One region of the Clostridium chromiireducens genome, then DNA from elsewhere that is predicted to be linked to it. Evidence: a T-box and tRNA genes for the amino acid it is inferred to sense, from the RefSeq annotation. Region 1 holds a T-box; the other holds one or more tRNA genes.
The links. The T-box of region 1 lies ahead of thrS (threonine--tRNA ligase). A T-box ahead of a tRNA ligase gene usually reads a tRNA of that ligase, here a tRNA-Thr.
Positions count from the first base shown of each region.

Region 1 (3,420 bases):
AACTAAATTTATCCTATCTCCAAACTCAGCTAGTTTATTTGTTATATCTTCAAATTCAGAGCTTTGCTTACTAGTAGTGATTGCAACTTCTCCTATTGATGCAGATATTTCTTCTGTAAGAATTGCTAATTTTTCTGCAACTTCAGTTAGTGATAGTGAACCGTCTCTAACTACATTAGCATTATCTCTTACAGATTTAATCATTACTCCTACCGACTCTTTAGCTTGCCCTACACTTGTACATATTTCACTAATTTCATCATTTACTTTAGTATATTTCTTATCAATCTGTGAGTAAAAGTCCCCTTTTGCTATGCTATCTACGTAATTTTTAGCTCCTAATAGCCTGTTTATCATCTTTATAGTAAATCCTATTATTATAACTGATATTAATAAAATCATAATTATTGTCACAATGGCATCAACCATTCCTAAACTGTCTAGTGCACTTAATAAATCTTTTTCTTCAACTGTGATTCCAATAGAAAGACCTGTCTCTCCTATTGGGCTATATGTCATATATCTTACCTTTCCATCATAAGTGTACTTTCCAACTCCAGATTGGGTTCCAATAATCATGCTTTTACCAATATTATTTAAATCGCCTAAGGATTCTTTATCAGACGTCATATTAGTTATGTTTTTATTTTCAGTCACAAGACTTTCATCTTCCGCTACTATAAAATTTCCATTCCTATCGACAATTAATGAATTTCCTGTTCTTAAGAAAGTTGTTTCCTTATTTATAGTAGAAAAATCCATACAATCCTTTACTGATGTAATAACTCCAATAACATTACTTGATGAATCTTTAATCGGCACTGAATATGATATAACCTTTTTATTAGTAATTGGATCCACATATGGATTAGTTATCGCATTATCTCCTTTTATTGATTTCATGAAACTTTGCGTTGTTTTTATCTCTTTTTTATTCCCTAATGTATCTATTGATTTTCCATTCTTATCACTAATACTCATCACTAGCTGACCAGTTGCTTTTAATGCAGGTATAAGAATCTCCACTTTTTCTTCTAAAGGGATACCTTCATTACTAATTATAGGATTGCTTGCAATCATCTCAAGATTCTTAATTTCACTTTTAATTTGGTCATCTGCTCTTCCGGCTGCAGTCTTGGTTACTTCCGACATTACATTTAAGTTACTTTCCCTTAATGAATTGCTTGCAAATTTATACCCAAGTTCAGATAACAATATAAATGCTATTAGCAGCATTGGTATTAAGAACATTATAATTTTTACTTTTATACTTTTATTTTTCTTATTCATTTCTACCTCCTGAAATAAATACCTAAATACAACTTTACATATTTCAATCTTATTCCATCTTGATAAACTTCTTATTAAAATCAGATTAAAACATTGTTAAAACAGGTAAAATATTTTTCAAGAATTTTTCACTTATAGATTTTTTTCTTAATTTATTGACATTCAAAAATTCAATGATTATAATGAAAATATTAATTACTATAATAAACACGTTGATGAGGACAGTAAGCTAAAATTTTATTTTTCAGAGAGAGAATATACTGGTGTGATTATTCTTAAATAAATTTAGACTGAAAACCACCTCTGAGTGGCTCTAATAAAGCCCGTATTTATCGCGTTATGATAAGCTTAAGTGACCTATTTTGTTGGTTTTTAGATAGTTATGTACTTTTCTATATAATTAAACTATTAATAGGTAATTAGAGTGGAACCACGGATATTACTTCGCCTCTATTTTTAGGGATGAAGTTTTTTTATTTGAAAAAATTATATAATTTATATAATGATTACTTAATCAATATTATTATTGAAATTATGTAAATTACAGAAATTATAATGTTTTATATATTGAAAGGAGTTTTAACAATGATAAAAGTAACTTTAAAAGATGGATCAGTTAAAGAATTTGAAGCTGGTTTATCAGTTTACGAAATTGCTAAATCAATTAGTGAAGGTTTAGCTAGAAATGCCTGCTGTGGTGTTGTTAACGGCAAGGTTGTCGACCTTAGAGAAGAAATAAATAAAGATGTAGAGTTAAGTATATGTACCTTTGATTCTCAGGAAGGTAAGGATGCATTGAGACACAGTGTATCTCACGTTTTAGCCTATGCAGTAAAAAGATTATTCCCAGAAACAAAATTAGCTATAGGTCCTTCTATTGTGAATGGCTTTTACTACGATTTTGACAGTGAAACATCATTCACTGCTGCTGATTTAGAAAAACTTGAAGCAGAAATGCAAAAAATAATAAAAGAAAATCCTTCAATCGAAAGATTTACACTTCCAAGAAACGAAGCTTTGGAATTAATGAAAGATGAACCATATAAAGTAGAATTGATAAATGATCTTCCTGAAGGCGAAGTGATTTCTTTCTATAAAATAGGTGAATTCACTGATTTATGCGCTGGTCCTCATCTTATATCAATAAAATCAGTTAAGGCAATTAAGCTTATTAGAAGTGCTGGCGCTTATTGGAAAGGTGACGAGAAGAACAAGATGCTTACTAGAATTTATGGTACTGCATTCTTAAAGAAAGCAGATTTAGATGAGCACTTAGAAGCTTTGGAAGAAGCTAAAAAGAGAGACCATAATAAATTAGGTAGAGAACTTGGAATCTTCACAACTGACGAAAAAGTAGGTCAGGGTCTTCCATTGCTAATGCCTAAGGGTGCTAAGATATTCCAAACTCTTCAAAGATGGATTGAAGACGAAGAAGCTAAGAGAGGATATGTATTAACTAAAACTCCTTTCATGTCTAAGAATGATTTATTTAAAGCTTCTGGACACTGGGATCACTATAAAGATGGTATGTTTATTTTAGGAAACGAAGAAACAGATTCAGAAGTCTTAGCTTTAAGACCAATGACTTGCCCATTCCAATTTACTGTATATAATGCAGAACAACACAGCTATAGAGATCTTCCAATAAGATATAATGAAACTTCTACTCTATTTAGAAAAGAAGCTTCAGGTGAAATGCACGGTCTTATAAGAGTAAGACAATTTACATTAGCAGAAGGTCATATAGTTTGTACTCCTGAGCAAGTAGAAGAAGAATTTAAAGGGGTAATTGATTTAATAGATTATGTTATGTCTACTTTAGGAATAGATGGGGATATAACTTATAGATTCTCTAAATGGGATCCAAACAATACTGAAAAATATATAAATAATCCTGAAGCATGGGAATCTACTCAAAATCAAATGAGAATTATTTTAGATCACTTAAATATAAACTATACTGAAGCTGAAGGTGAAGCTGCATTCTACGGACCAAAGCTTGATATTCAATTTAAGAATGTTCATGGTAAAGAAGATACTATAATAACAGTTCAAATCGACTTTGCTTTAGCTGAAAGATTAGGGATGTCTTATATTGATAAAAATGGAGAAAAGAAAATACCATTTGTT
Region 1 is NZ_QXDJ01000006.1:153,569-156,988, reverse strand. It holds gene D2A34_RS21305 (methyl-accepting chemotaxis protein) at 1-1,290, opposite strand, end outside; T-box leader at 1,494-1,745, shown strand; gene thrS (threonine--tRNA ligase) at 1,876-3,420, shown strand, end outside.

Region 2 (3,420 bases), on a different contig from region 1:
TGCGTAATTTCTTATGCGAATTTCACCTATGTCGTCTTCATCACCCAAACAAGCATCAACGCCAATAATAGATGCATCAGGATGATTGGATTGTATTTCACTTAAGCGTTCATCTATATTTAAGGCGTGAATTGGAGAAGATAAGGTACCATAAACAGGTAGGGGGAAGAAATTCTCAGTTAGTATAGTTCCAACTAATGGACCAAGACAATCTCCAATGCATTTATCAGTACCAATGCAAACTATTACCGTATTTTCGGTGATATAATTTTTAATTTCTAAAGTTAGATTGTAATTAAATTTAAGATTAATATCTGGTTTCATCAAGAATATATACCCCCTTTATAGATATATATGAGGAATAGAAAGAAGATAGTATAAAAAAAATATAAATGGTAATTAATAGTAATAAAGGAGGTATTTATGAAGAAGTATTTAATAGGTTTATTTTTATTTATCACAGTAATAATGAATATTTATTTAGTATTTTACTGGGAACCACAGGGTCAAATGAGTGCAAAAAAAGAAGATGTTGAAACGGTGGTGTCATATACAAAATCAATATATAAAGTAAATAAAGGAAAAATATTGGAACAATTATCACCTGAAAATAAGAAAGAATTAGAACAAATAATGAAAAAACTATCAGCACTAGATATGGGAAGAATAAAAGAATATTATGAAGAACCTGATGAGGAAAAAGGAGTAATAAATGCTTTTAAGCTTTTAAAGAAGAGACTTTCGAGTGAGGATTACAATAAACTGGAACAACTAAGCTCTTCATTTTTAGATATAAAGAGAATAAATGAAAAAATAAAAAAATAATTAGATTACTATGTTAAATGGAAGTATGATGTAGAAATATGAAGTAATCCGGGGATAATTTCGCTAAAAAGAGTAATTATAGAGTTGAAATAAAATCACTTTGCAGATATACTAATCATTGTTGATTAGCAATACGACAAGTGCAACAAACAAAACAATATGGAGGAATTCCCGAGTGGCCAAAGGGGGCAGACTGTAAATCTGTTACGTTTCGTTTCGATGGTTCGAATCCATCTTCCTCCACCATTAAGATGGGCGCATAGCTCAGCTGGGAGAGCACCTGCCTTACAAGCAGGGGGTCACAGGTTCGAGCCCTGTTGTGCCCACCATCTTAAAAAATATAATCAAATAAACATGCTGGCATGGCTCAACGGTAGAGCAGCTGACTTGTAATCAGCAGGTTGTAGGTTCGATTCCTATTGCCAGCTCCAACAAAATAATATGGAGGAATTCCCGAGTGGCCAAAGGGGGCAGACTGTAAATCTGTTACGTTTCGTTTCGATGGTTCGAATCCATCTTCCTCCACCATTAAGATGGGCGCATAGCTCAGCTGGGAGAGCACCTGCCTTACAAGCAGGGGGTCACAGGTTCGAGCCCTGTTGTGCCCACCATCTTAAAAAATATAATCAAATAAACATGCTGGCATGGCTCAACGGTAGAGCAGCTGACTTGTAATCAGCAGGTTGTAGGTTCGATTCCTATTGCCAGCTCCAACAAAATAATATGGAGGAATTCCCGAGTGGCCAAAGGGGGCAGACTGTAAATCTGTTACGTTTCGTTTCGATGGTTCGAATCCATCTTCCTCCACCAAAAAGAATAAACATAGTTTATTCTTTTTTATTGAATATTAGCATAATAATAGATAGTTATAATATTGACTAATTATGGATGCTATGATAAAATATTTTTGAAAATTAAATTATGTAACTCTTATCAAGAGAGGTGGAGGGATAGGGCCCTGTGAAACCCGGCAACCTGTATTAATATAAGGTGCCAATTCCTGTAGATATTTCTACAAGATAAGAAAATGATTGTTAAAATCGCGCTCTTCTTATCGAAGAGCTTTTTTTATTTATCTGATGTCTAGCAACTGTAATGCTCCTAATCCCTATTAAGATTGTTGCTAACAGTGGAACGACCCTAGACGAGGCACCCCTTGAAGGTATAACTTCAACTAAGATTCAGATGAAGAATAAGCTCCACCTGAATCAAGTTTCACTTGATATAATTAAGTTTACGCATGCTTAATTATTAAAGTAAAAAATATTAGAAATCAATGGAGAAGAGTAATTTAATTTGGTTTATATTGTATTTAAAATATAATAAGTAGATATAAGTTTTTTAAAATAAAATAATATATGTATAAAATAAAATGATACATATATAAGTGAAGGAGAGAACAAAATGAGAAGATTATTTACTTCAGAATCAGTTACAGAAGGGCATCCAGATAAAATGTGTGACCAAATCTCTGATGCTATATTAGATGCTATTTTGACACAAGATCCACTTGCTAGAGTTGCTTGTGAAACATGCACTACTACAGGTATGGTTATGGTAATGGGAGAAATAACAACAAATTGTTATGTTGATATTCCAAAGGTAGTTAGACAAACAGTAAGAGAAATTGGATATGATAGAGCAAAATTCGGATTTGACTGTGATACTTGCTCAGTTATCACATCAATAGATGAACAATCAGCCGATATTGCAATGGGTGTTGATGAAGCTTTTGAATCAAGAAAAGGTGAAAAAGATGCAGTAGAGGCAGTTGGAGCTGGAGACCAAGGTATGATGTTTGGTTTTGCGACTAATGAAACAGAGGATTTTATGCCGCTTCCAGTATACATGGCTCATAAATTATCAAGAAGACTTACAGAAGTAAGAAAAGATGGTACTTTAAATTATTTAAGACCAGATGGTAAAACTCAAGTTACTGTTGAATATGAAGATAATGTACCTAAGAGAATAGATACTATAGTTATATCAACACAACATGATGAGAAAGTAACTTTAGAACAAATTCAAGAAGATCTTAAAAAGTATGTTATAGACGCTGTTGTTCCAGCAGAGTTATTAGATAGTGAAACTAGATATTTCATTAACCCAACAGGTAGATTTGTTGTTGGAGGCCCTCAAGGAGATTCAGGGTTAACAGGAAGAAAGATAATAGTTGATACATACGGTGGTTATGGTAGACACGGTGGCGGAGCTTTCTCTGGAAAAGATCCAACTAAGGTAGACAGATCAGCTGCTTATGCTGCAAGATGGGTAGCTAAGAATTTAGTTGCTGCAGGTGTTGCTGATAAACTTGAAATTCAATTAGCTTATGCAATTGGTGTTGCTAAACCAGTTTCAATTGAAGTGGAAACTTTTGGAACAGGAAAGATTGATGAAGATAAGATTGTTGAAATAGTGGAAAAAGTTTTTGATTTAAGACCAGGAGCTATAATTAGAGATCTTGACTTAAGAAGACCTATTTATAGACAAACAGCTGCTTATGGACATTTCGGTAGAAATGATCTTAATCTACCATGGGAACAATTAAATAAAGCTGAAGAAATAAAAAAATATATCTAAGCTTTAATTGTTACT
Region 2 is NZ_QXDJ01000007.1:71,213-74,632, forward strand. It holds gene yyaC (spore protease YyaC) at 1-327, opposite strand, end outside; gene D2A34_RS22395 (hypothetical protein) at 424-825, shown strand; tRNA gene D2A34_RS22400 (tRNA-Tyr) at 987-1,071, shown strand; tRNA gene D2A34_RS22405 (tRNA-Val) at 1,079-1,154, shown strand; tRNA gene D2A34_RS22410 (tRNA-Thr) at 1,182-1,256, shown strand; tRNA gene D2A34_RS22415 (tRNA-Tyr) at 1,269-1,353, shown strand; tRNA gene D2A34_RS22420 (tRNA-Val) at 1,361-1,436, shown strand; tRNA gene D2A34_RS22425 (tRNA-Thr) at 1,464-1,538, shown strand; tRNA gene D2A34_RS22430 (tRNA-Tyr) at 1,551-1,635, shown strand; SAM riboswitch class I at 1,753-1,851, shown strand; gene metK (methionine adenosyltransferase) at 2,230-3,405, shown strand.
Region 2: it has a tRNA-Thr gene. The T-box ahead of thrS (threonine--tRNA ligase) is inferred to sense a tRNA for this amino acid. The anticodon was not compared.